Regions from separate parts of the Bradyrhizobium sp. CCBAU 21365 genome, predicted to be linked through region 1. Evidence: predicted binding sites of a transcription regulator. Region 1 holds the regulator's gene; each other region holds the start of a gene.
The links. Region 1 encodes PhoB, which activates phosphate uptake and scavenging genes when phosphate is short. Its sites were predicted from a motif close to TGTCATNNANCTGTCAT; they were not measured.

Region 1 (4,886 bases):
TCGAAGGCGAGCAGCAGGCCGTGCTCGTCGCAGAGCGCGCGCAGCGCCTTGAAGAACGCCTGCGGCGCCGAGCGCACGCCGCCCTCGCCCTGCACCGGCTCGATCAGGATGCCGGCGGTGTGCGGGCCGATCGCCTTCTTCACCGCCTCGATGTCGCCATGCGGCACCTGGTCGAAGCCGTCCATCGGCGGGCCGAAGCCTTCGAGATATTTCGTCGAGCCGGTCGCCGCCAGCGTGCCCAGCGTGCGGCCGTGGAAGGCGCCCTCGAAGGTGATGATGCGGTAGCGCTCGCCATGGCCCTTGGAGAAGTGATAGTGGCGGACCAGCTTGATCACGCCCTCCATCGCTTCGGCGCCGGAATTGCAGAAGAACACGAAGTCGGCAAAGCTCTGCTCGCACAGCCGCGCGGCAAGCGCCTCGCCGTCCGGGCTCTTGAACAGGTTCGACATGTGCCAGAGCTTGGTCGCCTGTTCCTGCAGCGCCTTGACCAGATGCGGATGCGCGTGCCCGAGCGCGTTGACCGCGACGCCCGAGGTGAAATCGAGATAACGGTCGCCGTTGGTTGCGATCAGCCAGGCGCCCTCACCGCGCTCGAAGCCGAGATCGACCCTGGCGAAGACGGGGAGCAGATGCGACGTGGCAGCGTTGGTCATGGCGTTCACTGACGGTTTTTAAGCCGACAATTGCCGCGCGCCTTGACGCCAGCGCAGCAACGGCCAGCTTCGGAAAACAAAACGGCCGCCTTTGCGGGCGGCACGTGGCGGGCATTCTATGCTGCGGTCGGTAAGTGTCAATCGCCACGAAGTGGCCTTCCTGCAATGCGAAACGAGCGCAATCCGGAGCATTCCGGTGCGGTGGAAAAGCCTCATCGCGATGCTTAACTGTGTGGGAACATGTGGACGCACGGCCGCGGACTCTTGCGCCAGAGTCACGCCATATTGTAGCGTTTGGCCTGTCGGGTACGACATCTCGTGCGGCGGTACTGGACCCTCTAAGTAGCCTTCGTGTCTCGCGTAAACGTTCGGGCGCAACACCGTGCCCGGCGAGGGCTAAGGGATTCTGGCCGCAGGGATATTTGTCCAGATTGGCTCGCAGCGCCGCTCCAATGATTGGCCGGCGCTACGCGAAGGGAAGAATGCGATGACTGTATTGACCTGGTCCGACGATCGCGTCGAGCAGCTGAAGAAGCTCTGGGAGTCTGGCCTGTCGGCCAGCCAGATCGCGGCGGAACTTGGCAATGTGACGCGAAACGCCGTGATCGGCAAAGTGCATCGGCTCGGCCTCTCCGGCCGCGCCAAGGCACCCTCCACGGCCGCGCCGCGGCAGCGCAAGGCCCGCCCCGCCCAGCACATGATGCGGGTAGCGCGGCCGGTGTCGCGCGGCAACACCGCGCTGGCGCACGCCTTCGAGGTCGAGATGGAGCCCGATCCGATCTCCTACGACAATGTGGTGCCGATGAGCCAGCGGCTGTCGCTGCTCGAGCTCAACGAGGCCACCTGTCACTGGCCGGTCGGCGATCCCTCGAGCCCGGAATTCTTCTTCTGCGGCGGCAAGGCGCTCGCCGGCCTGCCCTATTGCGCGCATCACTCGCGCGTCGCCTACCAGCCCGCCGCCGATCGCCGCCGGCCGTCGGCGAAACCGCAGATCAAGTGAGCACTCGGGAAAAGACGGAAGAACTCAAAAACAAATCCCCGCGAAAGCGGGGATTTTTTTTGTCCGTAGCCCATTACATCACCGGCGTCGTCCCGGCGAAAGCCGGGACCCATAACCACTAATGCGTGTTGTTAGAAAGCCGTCTGGCCACGTGCCGATTACGCCGGCCGCGGCGTATGGGTCCCGGCTTTCGCCGGGACGACGCCGGTGATGCGGCTTGCGATGGCCACGCGCCCGTTACGGCTGCGGCTCGGCCTTGGCAAAGCGGTCGTCGAGCGCGTAGCCGGCGCCGCGCACGGTGCGGATCGGATCCTGCTCGCGGCCCGGATTGAGCAGCTTGCGCAGGCGGCCGATATGCACGTCGACGGTGCGCTCATCGATGTAGATGTCGCGGCCCCAGACGCTGTCGAGCAGCTGCTCGCGGCTGAACACGCGGCCGGGATGCTCGAGGAAGAATTCGAGCAGGCGATACTCGGTCGGCCCGAGATCGATCGGGCGGCCGGAGCGCGCCACGCGGCGCTTCTCGCGGTCGAGCTCGATGTCGCCATAGGTCAGCACGGTCGCAAGCCGCTCCGGGCTCGCGCGGCGCAACAGGCCCTTCACCCGCGCCAGCAGTTCCGGCACCGAGAACGGCTTGACGATGTAATCGTCGGCGCCGGTGGCAAGTCCGCGCACGCGCTCGCTTTCTTCGCCGCGCGCGGTCAGCATGATGATCGGAAGCTGCTTGGTCTCGGGCCGCGCCCGCAGGCGACGGCACAGCTCGATGCCGGACAGGCCCGGCAGCATCCAGTCGAGGACCACGAGGTCGGGAACGCGCTCCTTCAGCCTCGTGTCGGCATCGTCGCCGCGCCCCACCGTCTCGACATCGTAGCCTTCCGCATCGAGGTTGTAGCGCAACAGCGTCGTCAGCGCTTCCTCGTCTTCGACTACCAGAATGCGTGCGCTCATCGGTTTAAGTTCTTTCTCTGTGGTGATCCGTTGCCCAGACGCAAACCGAAACGCTTACTTCCTTGAGCATAGTCCCCGCGGAAACGATTTGTCGCGAGGATCATCCAGTTTCGCTCTTGCCGGTCCCGCACTTGCCGATCATGCCTCAGTTGCCCGGCACCGTGGTGGCAAAAGTGGTCATGTCCCCCTTCGGGCGCTTGTCGGTGATCTGCTGGCCCTCGATCATGTAGAACACGGTCTCGGCGATATTGGTGGCGTGATCGCCGATCCGCTCGATGTTCTTGGCGCAGAACATCAGATGGATGCAGAACGAGATGTTGCGCGGATCTTCCATCATGTAGGTGAGCAGTTCGCGGAACAGCGAGGTGCAGATCGCATCGACCTCCTCGTCGCCCTTCCAGACGTTCATCGCCGCCGGCAGGTCGTGCGCGGCGTAGGCGTCGAGCACCGACTTGACCTGCGACAGCACGAGGTCGGTCATGTGCTCGAGGCCGCGGATCAGCTTCAGCGGCTGGAAATCGCTCTCCAGCGCCGCGACGCGCTTGCCCATGTTCTTGGCGAGGTCGCCGATCCGCTCGAGGTCGGTCGCGACACGCATCGCGCTGACGATCTCGCGCAGGTCGATCGCCATCGGCTGGCGGCGCGCGATCGTCAGCACCGCGCGCTCTTCGATGTTGCGCTGCAGATTGTCGATCTCGATGTCGGCGGCGACCACGCGCTTGCCGAGCGCGACGTCGCGACGGATCAGTGCGTCGACCGACTCGGTAATCATCCGCTCGACCAGGCCGCCCATCTCGGCGACCAGGCGCGTCAACTCCTGCAGATCGCTGTCGAATGCCTTGGCGGTATGTTCAGAAGCCATCGCTTGTCTCCCTCAACCATGATCCCGGGGATCATGGTTTCGTGTCCTGAATTTTAGCATGATCCGATCGGAAAACCGGTTCCCACTTTTCCGGATCATGCTCTAGCCGAACCGGCCGGTGATGTAGTCCTGGGTGCGCCGATCGCTCGGTGAGGTGAAGATCTTGTTGGTGTCGTCGAACTCGATCAGCTCACCGAGATACATGAAGGCGGTCTTGTCGGAGACGCGCGCCGCCTGCTGCATGTTGTGGGTGACGATCGCGATCGTGTAGTCCTCGGAGAGCTCCTGGATCAGCTCCTCGACCTTGGCGGTCGAGATCGGGTCGAGCGCCGAGCACGGCTCGTCGAACAGGATCACCTCGGGGCGCACCGCCACGGTGCGCGCGATGCACAGGCGCTGCTGCTGGCCGCCGGAGAGCGACAGGCCGGAGGCGTTCAGCTTGTCCTTGACCTCGTTCCACAGCGCGCCGCCGCGCAGCGCCTTCTCGACCCGGTCGTCCATCTCGGACTTCGAGATCTTCTCGTAGAGGCGGATGCCGAAGGCGATGTTCTCGTAGATCGTCATCGGGAACGGCGTCGGCTTCTGGAACACCATACCGACCCGCGCGCGCAGCAAGTTGAGGTCGAGCTTGGGGTCGAGAATGTTGGTCTGGTCCAGCATCAGCTGGCCGACCGCGCGCTGGCCCGGATAGAGGTCGTACATCCGGTTGAAGATGCGCAGCAGGGTCGACTTGCCGCAGCCGGACGGGCCGATGAACGCCGTGACGCGGTTGGTGCCGAGCGTCAGGTTGATGTTCTTCAGCGCGTGGTGCTCGCCGTAATAGAAGTTGAGGTTGCGCACCGTGACTTTCGGCGGCGCTTCCGGCAGCGGAACCTGGGGAACGTGGCCCGCGGCAGTCGTGGAGACGGAAAGCTCGGTCATTTTGCGGCCCTTTCGGCACCAAGGATACGCGCGCCGATATTCAACGCGAGCACGGTGAATGTGATGAGCAGCGCACCGCTCCACGCCAGCTCTTTCCAGTAGGCGTAGGGGCTCTGCACGAAGTTGTTGATGGTCACCGGCAGGTTGGCCATCGTCTTGGTCAGATCCAGGCTGAAGAACTGGTTCGACAGCGCGGTGAACAGCAGCGGCGCGGTCTCGCCGGCGACGCGGGCGGTCGCCAGCAGCACGCCGGTGATCAGACCCGATCGCGCCGCACGATAGGCGATCCGCTTGATCACCAGCGAACGCGGCAGGCCGAGCGCGGAGGCGGCCTCGCGCAGCGGATTGGGCACCAGGAGCAGCATGTCCTCGGTGGTGCGCAGCACGACCGGGATCACGATCACCGCGAGCGCGAGGCTGCCTGCGATCGCCGAGAAGCCGCGCATCGGCACCACCACCGCGCCATAGATGAACAGGCCGATGATGATCGAGGGCGCGCTGA
Region 2 (4,886 bases), 750 kb from region 1:
ATCGACGGCAATCTGCGCCGGCAGTTCCTGGCCGCGCTGCCGGAGCGGGCGCCGTCGTTCTTCTTCATCGACATCCCCTCCACCGAAGCCGACCGCTTCAATGCCTTCCTGGCCAAGATCGCCGCCCGCTCGACCGTCGAGGACGTTCCGATGCTGCGCGGGCGCATCGTGGCCGCGCGCGGCGTCAAGGCCGACCAGCTGAAGCCGTCAGTCGATTCGGAATGGGTGCTGCAGAGCGACCGCGGCCTGACCTATACCGGCGAAATTCCCAAGGGCTCGAAGATCGTCGAGGGCGAATGGTGGGGGCCGGACTACAGCGGCCCCCCGCTGGTCTCGATGGAGAAGAAGATCGCCGACGGCCTGTCCCTGAAGATCGGCGACGAGATCGTCGTCAACGTGCTCGGCCGCGACGTGCCGGCGAAGATCGCCAACTTGCGCAACATCGACTGGCAGGGCCTCGGCATCAATTTCGTGCTGGTTTTCTCGCCGAATGCCTTCAAGGGCGCGCCGCACAGCCATGTCGCGACCCTGACGGAACCACACGCCGATTCCGCGGACGATGCGCGCATCATCAAGCAGGTCGCCGACGCGTTCCCGATGGTGACCAGCGTGCGGGTCCGCGAGGCGCTGGAGACGGTCGGCAGCGTGGTCAGCAATCTGGTGCTGGCGATCCGCGGCGCCAGCGCCGTGACGCTGATCTCGGCGATCCTGGTGCTCGGCGGCGCGCTCGCGGCCGGACACCGCCACCGCGTCTATGACGCCGTGATTCTCAAGACGCTCGGCGCGACGCGGGTGCGATTGCTCGGCGCCTACGCGCTGGAGTATCTGATGATCGGTTTTGCAACCGCCGTGTTCGGGGTGATCGCCGGCTCGATCGCGGCCTGGCTGATCGTGACGCGGCTGATGACGCTGAGTTTTATCTGGCAGGCCGGCAGCGCCGCGCTGGTCGTGGTCGCCGCGCTGGTCGTCACGGTCGGACTGGGGCTCGCCGGGACGCTGCTCGCGCTAAACCAGAAGCCGGCCTCAGTGTTGCGGAATTTGTGACAAAATGTAGCGGCGCGAGCGCCGTTTTTGCCTATGATGCTAGGGCAGAGCGACATTCGGCCGCGCGTGGAAGCTTGCGTCGGATGTGTTAATTTCCCACATACCAATCGGGTCGGATAGTCGGTTTGAATGACACGGAATTAATGTTCCGCAAACCGAGCCATCTGAGATAGATTTACGACCGGCGCCGCAAATCCCTTGCGCTCCACCGGGACCAACCACGGGAATTCGACCATGTCGGACCTAGACCGCAACTACGCTTCTCCTTTCGGCCGGGCCGCCGGGCGCATTGACGCTGCGGCCGTCGACGCCGGTCTGCGCGCCTACATGCTGCGCATCTACAACTACATGAGCATCGGCCTGGCCATCACCGGCCTCGCCGCGCTCGGCGTCTACATGGGTGCGGTGACGACCGACCAGTCGGCCGCCGTCGCCAAGTTCGGCAACGCCTATCTGACGCAGTTCGGCTACGCGATGTTCGTGAGCCCGCTGAAGTGGCTGTTCATCCTCGCCCCTCTGGCGATGGTGTTCGTCATCTCGGCCGGCATCAACCGCCTGCAGCCCGCGACCGCCCAACTCCTGTTCTGGGTGTTCTCGGCGCTGATGGGTCTGTCGCTGTCGTCGATCTTCCTGGTGTACACGCACACCTCGATCGTGCGCGTGTTCTTCATCACCGCGGCGACGTTCGGTGCGCTGAGCCTCTACGGCTACACCACCAAGCGTGACATGAGCGGCATGGGCTCGTTCCTGTTCATGGGTCTGATCGGCATCATCATCGCGAGCCTGGTCAACCTGTTCCTGGCGAGCTCGGCGCTGCAGTTCATCGTGTCGGTGGTCGGCGTGCTGGTGTTCGCGGGCCTCACCGCCTGGGACACCCAGCGGCTGAAGAACGACTACATCTACGGCTACGCCTCGCAGGGTGGCGTGATGGCAGAGCGTGCGGCAATTACGGGTGCGCTGTCGCTCTACCTGAACTTCATCAACCTGTTCACGCTGCTCCTGCAGCTGCTCGGCCAGCGCGACTAAGCGCCTCGAGCGAGCCATCAAATCCAAGCCCCGGCCATCCCGCCGGGGCTTTTCTTTTGGGCGAGGCGAGATGTGGCGTAGCCCGGATGAAGCGCAGCGAAATCCGGGGCAAGTTCATCCATGGCTTCGGCATTTGTAGCCCGGATGAGCGAAGCGATATCCGGGGAAGTTGTACCCGGGTGGTGAGACCCTCCCGGATGTCGCTTCGCTCATCCGGGCTACGAGAAATCCCTACACCAGCGACAGCTTGCGGTCGATCACAAGCAGCACGCGTTCGAGTTCATGGCCGCGGCGCAGGATCAGGCCGGTCGCGGAAATCACGCTGTACATGCCCTGCTTGCGCGCAAGCCGGGGGTCCTTCTCGATCCGGTAGATCGGCACTTCCGACGCGCGCCGGAACACCGAGAACACGGCACGGTCCTTCAGGAAGTCGATCGCATAGTCGCGCCACTCGCCGTCGGCGACCATGCGGCCGTAGAGATTGAGAATGCGGTTGAGCTCAAGTCGATCGAAAGTCACGCGGTTGGGCTGAGGAGTCGCGGCGGCGGTGCGCGCCGCGGCACGACTCCCGCTCGGATCAGTGTCCTCCGAAATCAAACTCATCGAGCGCCTCCTGTCACCTCGGTGACGATCGGGTTCCGAAGGCCCCTCTTCGGGCTCGTCACGAGAGTGACATGATCGCGCTAAGCGAGGGGGCCCGCAAGGGGCCAATCGCAATGCAACCGGGCCTTAACCACCGCCGCGCGCGGCGGATTGTCCGGAAAACCGCAGAGTCACGGGAACGTTAGCGGAATCATATTGCTGCCCCACTTCCGCCCATCGCCCGCCCCGCTGCCCTGCGAAAAGGAAATCCTGCGTTGGCCCGGTCCTTTCGGTTCCGGATTCCTCAGCCCCCAGCCCCCCGGGGCCGTCGGGATCGGGCCTGTTCGCAGGGGAGTCAAATCCCAACACTGGGCCAACGAAAGTTGGTCCTTTTTGTTTTTGGGACCTGTGCAAGCGAGACGCGCGCAAAGCCCCGGCGCCTTCCTTTCGGCAAATCACTGGATGCACGTTCGTCGCCATGCGCGGCTGCACGACAACATGCGTGCGGTCCAACGACGCGACGGGCGGAAGCCGGCGCACCGCGCTTGACCGCAGCGAGGCGCTAGTGAAGCGAGGTGAAGGCAGCGCCGAGCATCGGGCCCGGCTTCTCGCGGTTGCCGTCCTGGACGTACACCGCCGCAGCATCGACGCCGTCACGCGTGATGTTCTCCAGCGGCACGGTCCAGCTCCCGGACGAACCGTTCCAGTCACCGACCTTGAGGAGATTGCGCACCACGTTGTGGTAGGTGATCTCGCGGCCGCGGTTCTCGCCGCGCGCGATCGAGATCGGCACCGACTTCGAGATCGAGCAGATCCAGACCTCGCCGCGCGACACTGCGGGTGACTTCGATGCGGCGACCGACACGTTGATCTGCTTGCCGGTCAGCGTCATCGTCACCGGCACCGACATCACGCTGCCGCTCCTTTCGGTGCTCTTGATGGCGTCCTCGATACTGGCGCGATCGCTGCCGATCACATGCGCGGAGCCGTTGATCACGGCCTGCGGCGTGTAGACGTCGCGATCGCCGCGCACATGTGAATAGGCCTTCTGGCGCGCGCTGAAACGGGAATCGGCCAGCGTGTCCTTCCAGCCGAGATAATCCCAATAGTCGATCGGCATGCTCAGCGCGATGACGTTGGGGTCCTTCGCGAGGTCACCGATGATCTTGTCCGCGGGCGGACAGGACGAGCATCCCTGCGAGGTGAAGAGTTCGACGACGGCACGCGGATCGGCGTGGGCGGGGCGGATGATCGCGACGATTGCGCAGATACCAAGGGCGCTCGACCATCGCGAGATACAGTTATAGGCCATCATCGCTGTCATACTGCGAACCAGTCGTGATGATTTCCATCCGTAATTGTACGGAGCATGAAGTCTGTCCCTGAACTTGCGTGCCCCAAAACGCGAGAAAGCGGCCTTTTCATAGGCCGCCTTCTTTTTAGTCGCTACTCACTAAGCGGTGAGGCACCGATCACAAATCCGCGTTAGGCCGCGAGTTTGCGCAGCACATAATGCAGGATGCCGCCGTTGCGATAGTAATCGAGCTCGTCCAGCGTATCGATGCGGCAGAGCAGCGGGACATCCTTCTTGCCGCCGTCGGCGGAGACGATTTCGGCCGTCAGCGTCTGGCGCGGCTTCAAATCGCCTTGCAGCCCGCGGATCGTGACCTTTTCGTCGCCCTTGAGGCCGAGCGAGGACCACGACGTGCCGTCCTGGAAGGTGAGCGGAAGCACACCCATGCCGACCAGGTTGGAGCGATGGATGCGCTCGAAGCTCTGGCAGATCACCGCCCGGACGCCGAGCAGGCGCGTGCCCTTCGCGGCCCAGTCGCGCGACGAGCCGTTGCCGTATTCGGCGCCGGCGAACACCACCAACGGCACGCCTTCCGCCTGGTACTTCATCGCGGCGTCGTAGATCGACATCTGCTCGCCGTCGGGCCAGTGCTTGGTCAAACCGCCTTCCGGAATATTGCCGTCGGCACCCTTCAGCATGAAGTTCTTGATGCGGATGTTGGCGAAGGTGCCGCGCATCATCACTTCATGGTTGCCACGCCGCGTGCCGTACTGGTTGAAGTCGGCGGGGCGCACCTGGTGCTCGCTGAGGAACTTGCCGGCGGGCGAGGTCAGCTTGATCGAACCGGCCGGCGAGATGTGGTCGGTGGTGATCTTGTCGCCGAACATCGCGAGGATCCGTGCATCGACCACGTCGGTGACCGGGTCGGGCTGCTTCTTCA
Region 3 (4,886 bases), 4.5 Mb from region 1:
TTACCTGTCGCGCTGGCGTCCATTTGGCAAGTACTGTAAAAACAGGGAACTAGTCCCTGTTTGTATACTATTGGGAAAATATTGCATGAAACGGAAGAATTTCGCGCGCCGGCCGGGCTGCGCGGTCGAGGCGGCGCTCGACCTGATCGACGGCAAATGGAAAGGCGTGATCCTGTATCATTTGCAGGCCGGCACCCAGCGCTTCGGCGAGCTGCGGAAGCGGATGCCCGGCATCACCCAGCGCATGCTGACCAAGCAGCTGCGCGCGCTCGAGGACGATGGCCTCGTGATCCGCAAGGTCTATGCCGAGGTGCCGCCGCGGGTCGAATACACGCTTTCCGAACTCGGCGAGAGCCTGCGCCCGGTGATCGATATTCTGAAAGCCTGGGGCGAGGGCCATCAGGAGCGGCTGTCCTGCGCGCCGGCGCCGGAGGTCATTGTGAAGAAGTCGAAGCGCGCGGCCTGATGGGCGTTCGCGCTTCACCTCTCCCGGAGGGAGAGGTCGGATCGCATCGCAAGATGCGATCCGGGTGAGGGATTACGCTCCACCGAGGAAGCGGCGCCCCTCACCCGAATTGCTTCGCAATTCGACCTCTCCCCGTTGGGGAGAGGTACGTCGCCTCAGAACGCAACCTGCGTGCGCAGCGCGACCGCGTCGAACTTCGAGCCGACGTCCGCGGTCGAGGTCGCCGAGGCCTGCTTGGCGATATCGCCGTGCAGATAGTTCAGCATGAAGCGGACGTTGTTGTTGACGTACCAGTTCAGCGCGGCGGTGTAGACGGTCTGCCGTCCACCCGCGATGCCGACCGCCTGCGCGATCTGATCGTTGAGGTCCATCGTGCTGACGCGGCCGGCGATTTCCCAGGCGCCCCAGCCGCCGCCGGCGAGCGAGAACGGATCATGCGGCTTGATCCCGCTATAGGAGGCCGTCGCCGGATTGTAGGCATGGTTCTCGCCGGTCAGCACGTAGCCGACCTGCGCGTAGCCGCCGTCGAACTTCAGGCTCGGCGCGCCGAACGGCGGCAATCCGGTGTTCGCGGAGCGATCGACATTGAACCAGTAATATTCGCCCTGCGCGATGAACGGACCATAGGTCGCGGCCGCCTCGACGCCGTACACCTGCGCGCCGGAGACATTGGCGATCGCACCGGTCGAGATCAGCGTCGTCGGATCGATGCGCAGCTCGGGCCGGTCGCTGAGCGTGAGCGTCTGCGCCTGCGTCAGCTGGTTGCGCGGCGGCTGCACCAGCCATTCCGCATCGGCGCCGATATGCACCGAATAGTTCTTGCCGCTGATCGGATTGCCGGCGACACGGATGACGCCGCCATACTGCTCGGACGTGCCGGCCGGCGAGGTCGAGGACGCGGAGTGGATGGCGCCCGACGTCGGTCCGGTGACATAGCCGCCGATCCAGAACTGGTCGTTCCACCAGCGGGTGCCGGCCGCCGAACGGAAGTCGCCGGCGGCGATATTCTGTGCGATGATGCCGACCGAGGCGCGCTCCATGAACAGGATGTCGTTGGAGCTGGTCGCTTCGTCGAGCGTCCACGGCACGTCCATGATGCCGCCTTCGATCGCCATCTTGCCGCCGAACGGCTTGAAGCCGGTGTAGCTCAGATACGCGTTCTCGATGCCGGAGGTGCCGCCGCCGGGCAGCGATCCCGGCGCCGCGCCGCCGAAACCGTCGGACGAGCCGCCGAAGTCGTAGATCAGCGAGTAATTCCAGTCGCCGAAGAATTTGCCGACGATGCCGATGCGCGCGCGGCGGACGTTCTCGCCGCTGTCGAGCTTCTGCGGCGAGGTGCCTGCGGTGTTCGGACGATAGTCGTAGCCGCCGACATCCCAGTGCACGCGGCTCGTGATCGCAACGCAGTTCTGTTCGTCCGCGGTGCAGATGGTCGGCCGGTTGTTCGGCATCGTCACCACGACGCCGGATGGCGCGACCGGGCCCTTCACCGGGATCGCGGCGTTGGCGCTCGCCACCCGCGCTGCCTTGGCGTCCGCCGCCTTCGCATTGGCGTTTGCGCTGGCCGCGGTTGCGGTATTGGCGTTGGTCTGCTTCTGCAGTCTGTCGAGCTTCTGCTCGAGCATCTTCAGCTGCTGCTTCAGCAGCGCGATCTCCGCATCGCTGCCGCCTCCGGCCGATTGTGAATAGGCCGGCGAGGCGGCGAGCGCCCCGGCCAGGCCGATGGCGATGGCACCAACTTTTGTCGCACCCATTGTGCACCCCTGTTGTGTTTGAAGTCCCCACTCACTGAACGGTCCTAGGAGCGTATCGTGACTGATGCACGACAGTGCTTCCGGGCATCGCAGTTCCGCTTGTGGTCCGCAGGCAACAAGCGGAGCGGCGCAGTGAGATGACAGCCATCATAGAAGCTTGGCGGCGCGCTTCAACGTGGCTGCCGCGGGTTGTGCACCGGTCCGGCGGGGGGCCAGTTATCCAGCCGGGCGCCCTTCAATTGCCCGGCGAACACGCCTATATTCCGGCGTTTCCACGAGAGGTGAGAATGCTCCGACCTGTCCGTTTTGCTGCCGTATCCGCTCTGTGCACCTTGGCCTTCATGGGGAATCTTTCCGCAGCCGCGGCCCAGGACCGCCGCGTGCCGTCCTCGCAGGCCGAGCTGCAATTGTCCTATGCGCCGATCGTGCAGCGGGTGCAGCCGGCGGTGGTCAATGTCTACGCCGCCAAGACCGTGCAGAACCGCAATCCCTTCCTGGACGATCCGATTTTTCGCCGGTTCTTCGGCGTGCCGGGACAGCAGCCCGAGCAGATGCAGCGCTCGCTCGGCTCCGGCGTGATGGTCGACGGCTCCGGGCTTGTGGTCACAAACAATCACGTGATCGAGGGCGCCGACCAGGTGAAGGTCTCGCTCGCCGACAAGCGCGAATACGAGGCGGAGATCGTGCTGAAGGACAGCCGTACCGACCTTGCGGTGCTGCGGCTGAAGAACACCAACAAGGAAAAATTCGCGACGCTCGACTTCGCCAATTCCGACCAATTGCTGGTCGGCGACGTCGTGCTGGCGATCGGCAATCCGTTCGGCGTCGGCCAGACCGTGACGCACGGCATCATCTCGGCCCTGGCGCGCACTCAAGTCGGGATCACGGATTATCAATTCTTCATTCAGACCGACGCGGCGATCAATCCCGGCAATTCGGGCGGCGCGCTGGTCGACATGAGCGGCCGGCTCGCCGGCATCAACACCGCGATCTTCTCGCGCTCCGGCGGCTCGCAGGGCATCGGCTTCGCGATCCCCGCCAACATGGTGCGCGTGGTGGTGGCCTCCGCCAAGAGCGGCGGCAAGAATGTGAAGCGGCCGTGGCTCGGCGCGCGGCTGCAGGCGGTGACGCCGGAGATCGCGGAGACGCTGGGGCTGAAGCTGCCGAGCGGCGCGCTGGTCGCCAATGTCGCGCCGAACAGTCCTGCGGCGAAGGCCGGGCTCAAGCTCTCCGACCTGATCGTCGGGATCGACGGCACGCCGATCGACGATCCCAACGCGTTCGACTACCGCTTCGCGACCCGTCCGCTCGGCGGCAACGCGGAGATCGAGGTGCAGCGCGCCGGCAAGCCGGTGAAGCTCACCGTGCCGCTGGAGACCGCGCCCGATACCAATCGCGACGAGATCGTGCTGACCGCGCGCTCGCCGTTCCAAGGCGCCAGGGTCGCCAATATCTCGCCGGCGCTGGCCGATGAGCTGCATCTCGACGCCGGCGCCGAGGGCGTCGTGGTGACCGAGCTCGCCGATGACGGCACCGCCGCCAATGTCGGCTTCCAGAAGGGCGACATCATCATCGCGGTCAACAACGAGAAGATCGCGCGGACCGGCGACCTCGAGAAGGCTTCGAAGACGGGGTCGCGGATCTGGCGCATCACGCTGGTGCGCGGCGGCCAGCAGATCAACGTGACGCTCGGCGGATGAGCCCCAAGGTGAACCGCAAGTGAGCCCGAAGCAACCGCGCGAGGCCGGCAACCTGTTCGCAGCGGCGGGGATGGAGCAGGACGCGCCGCACCCGCTGCCGGACCGGCTGCGTCCGCGCACGCTGGCCGATGTCGTCGGCCAGGATCACATCCTCGGCCCCGACGGCGCGCTGACGCGGATGCTGGAGACGCGCACGCTGGGCTCGCTGGTGTTCTGGGGACCGCCGGGCACCGGCAAGACCACCGTGGCGCGGCTTCTGGCCGACGCCACCGAGCTGCATTTCGAGCAGATCTCCGCGGTGTTCTCCGGCGTCGCCGATCTCAAGAAGGCGTTCGATGCCGCGCGTGCCCGCCGCGAGACCGGCAAGGGCACGCTGCTGTTCGTCGACGAGGTGCATCGTTTCAACCGCGCGCAGCAGGATTCCTTCCTGCCCGTGATGGAGGACGGCACGGTGGTGCTGGTCGGCGCCACCACGGAGAATCCATCGTTCGAGCTCAACGCGGCGCTTTTGTCGCGCGCCCGCGTGCTGGTGTTTCACTCGCTCGATACGGCGGCGATCGAGAAGCTGTTTGCCAATGCCGAGAAGATCGAGGGCAAGCAGCTGCCGCTCGATGCGGAAGCCCGCGCCGTGCTGGTGCGGATGGCCGATGGCGACGGCCGCGCCTCGCTGACATTGGCCGAAGAGGTCTGGCGCGCCGCCCGCAAGGGCGAGGTGTTCAACGCCGAGCAGTTGCAGGCCATCCTGCAGCGCCGCGCGCCGATCTACGACAAGTCGGCCGACGGCCATTACAATCTGATCTCGGCGCTGCACAAGTCGGTGCGCGGCTCCGATCCGGACGCGGCGTTGTACTATCTCGCGCGCATGTTCGATGCCGGCGAGGATCCGCTGTTCCTGGCGCGGCGTGTGGTGCGGATGGCGGTCGAGGATATCGGCCTTGCGGATCCGCAGGCGCTGGCGGTCTGCAA

Region 2: XI02_RS02075 (DUF2794 domain-containing protein) is a predicted target of PhoB. The motif match lies at 2,730-2,746, and genes of this name have one in related genera.
Region 3: XI02_RS26570 (OprO/OprP family phosphate-selective porin) is a predicted target of PhoB. The motif match lies at 2,278-2,294, and genes of this name have one in related genera.

The regions. Positions count from the first base shown of each region.
Region 1 is NZ_CP030036.1:1,182,735-1,187,620, reverse strand. Features, by position in the region: gene XI02_RS05520 (aspartate aminotransferase family protein) at 1-653, opposite strand, end outside; gene XI02_RS05515 (GcrA family cell cycle regulator) at 1,141-1,653, shown strand; gene phoB (phosphate regulon transcriptional regulator PhoB) at 1,891-2,601, opposite strand; gene phoU (phosphate signaling complex protein PhoU) at 2,747-3,463, opposite strand; gene pstB (phosphate ABC transporter ATP-binding protein PstB) at 3,566-4,384, opposite strand; gene pstA (phosphate ABC transporter permease PstA) at 4,381-4,886, opposite strand, start outside.
Region 2 is NZ_CP030036.1:435,220-440,105, reverse strand. Features, by position in the region: gene XI02_RS02085 (ABC transporter permease) at 1-1,044, shown strand, start outside; gene XI02_RS02080 (Bax inhibitor-1/YccA family protein) at 1,279-2,070, shown strand; gene XI02_RS02075 (DUF2794 domain-containing protein) at 2,302-2,673, opposite strand; gene XI02_RS02070 (thioredoxin family protein) at 3,215-3,976, opposite strand; gene acnA (aconitate hydratase AcnA) at 4,138-4,886, opposite strand, start outside.
Region 3 is NZ_CP030036.1:5,664,764-5,669,649, reverse strand. Features, by position in the region: gene XI02_RS26575 (helix-turn-helix domain-containing protein) at 86-466, shown strand; gene XI02_RS26570 (OprO/OprP family phosphate-selective porin) at 622-2,220, opposite strand; gene XI02_RS26565 (DegQ family serine endoprotease) at 2,562-3,920, shown strand; gene XI02_RS26560 (replication-associated recombination protein A) at 3,940-4,886, shown strand, end outside.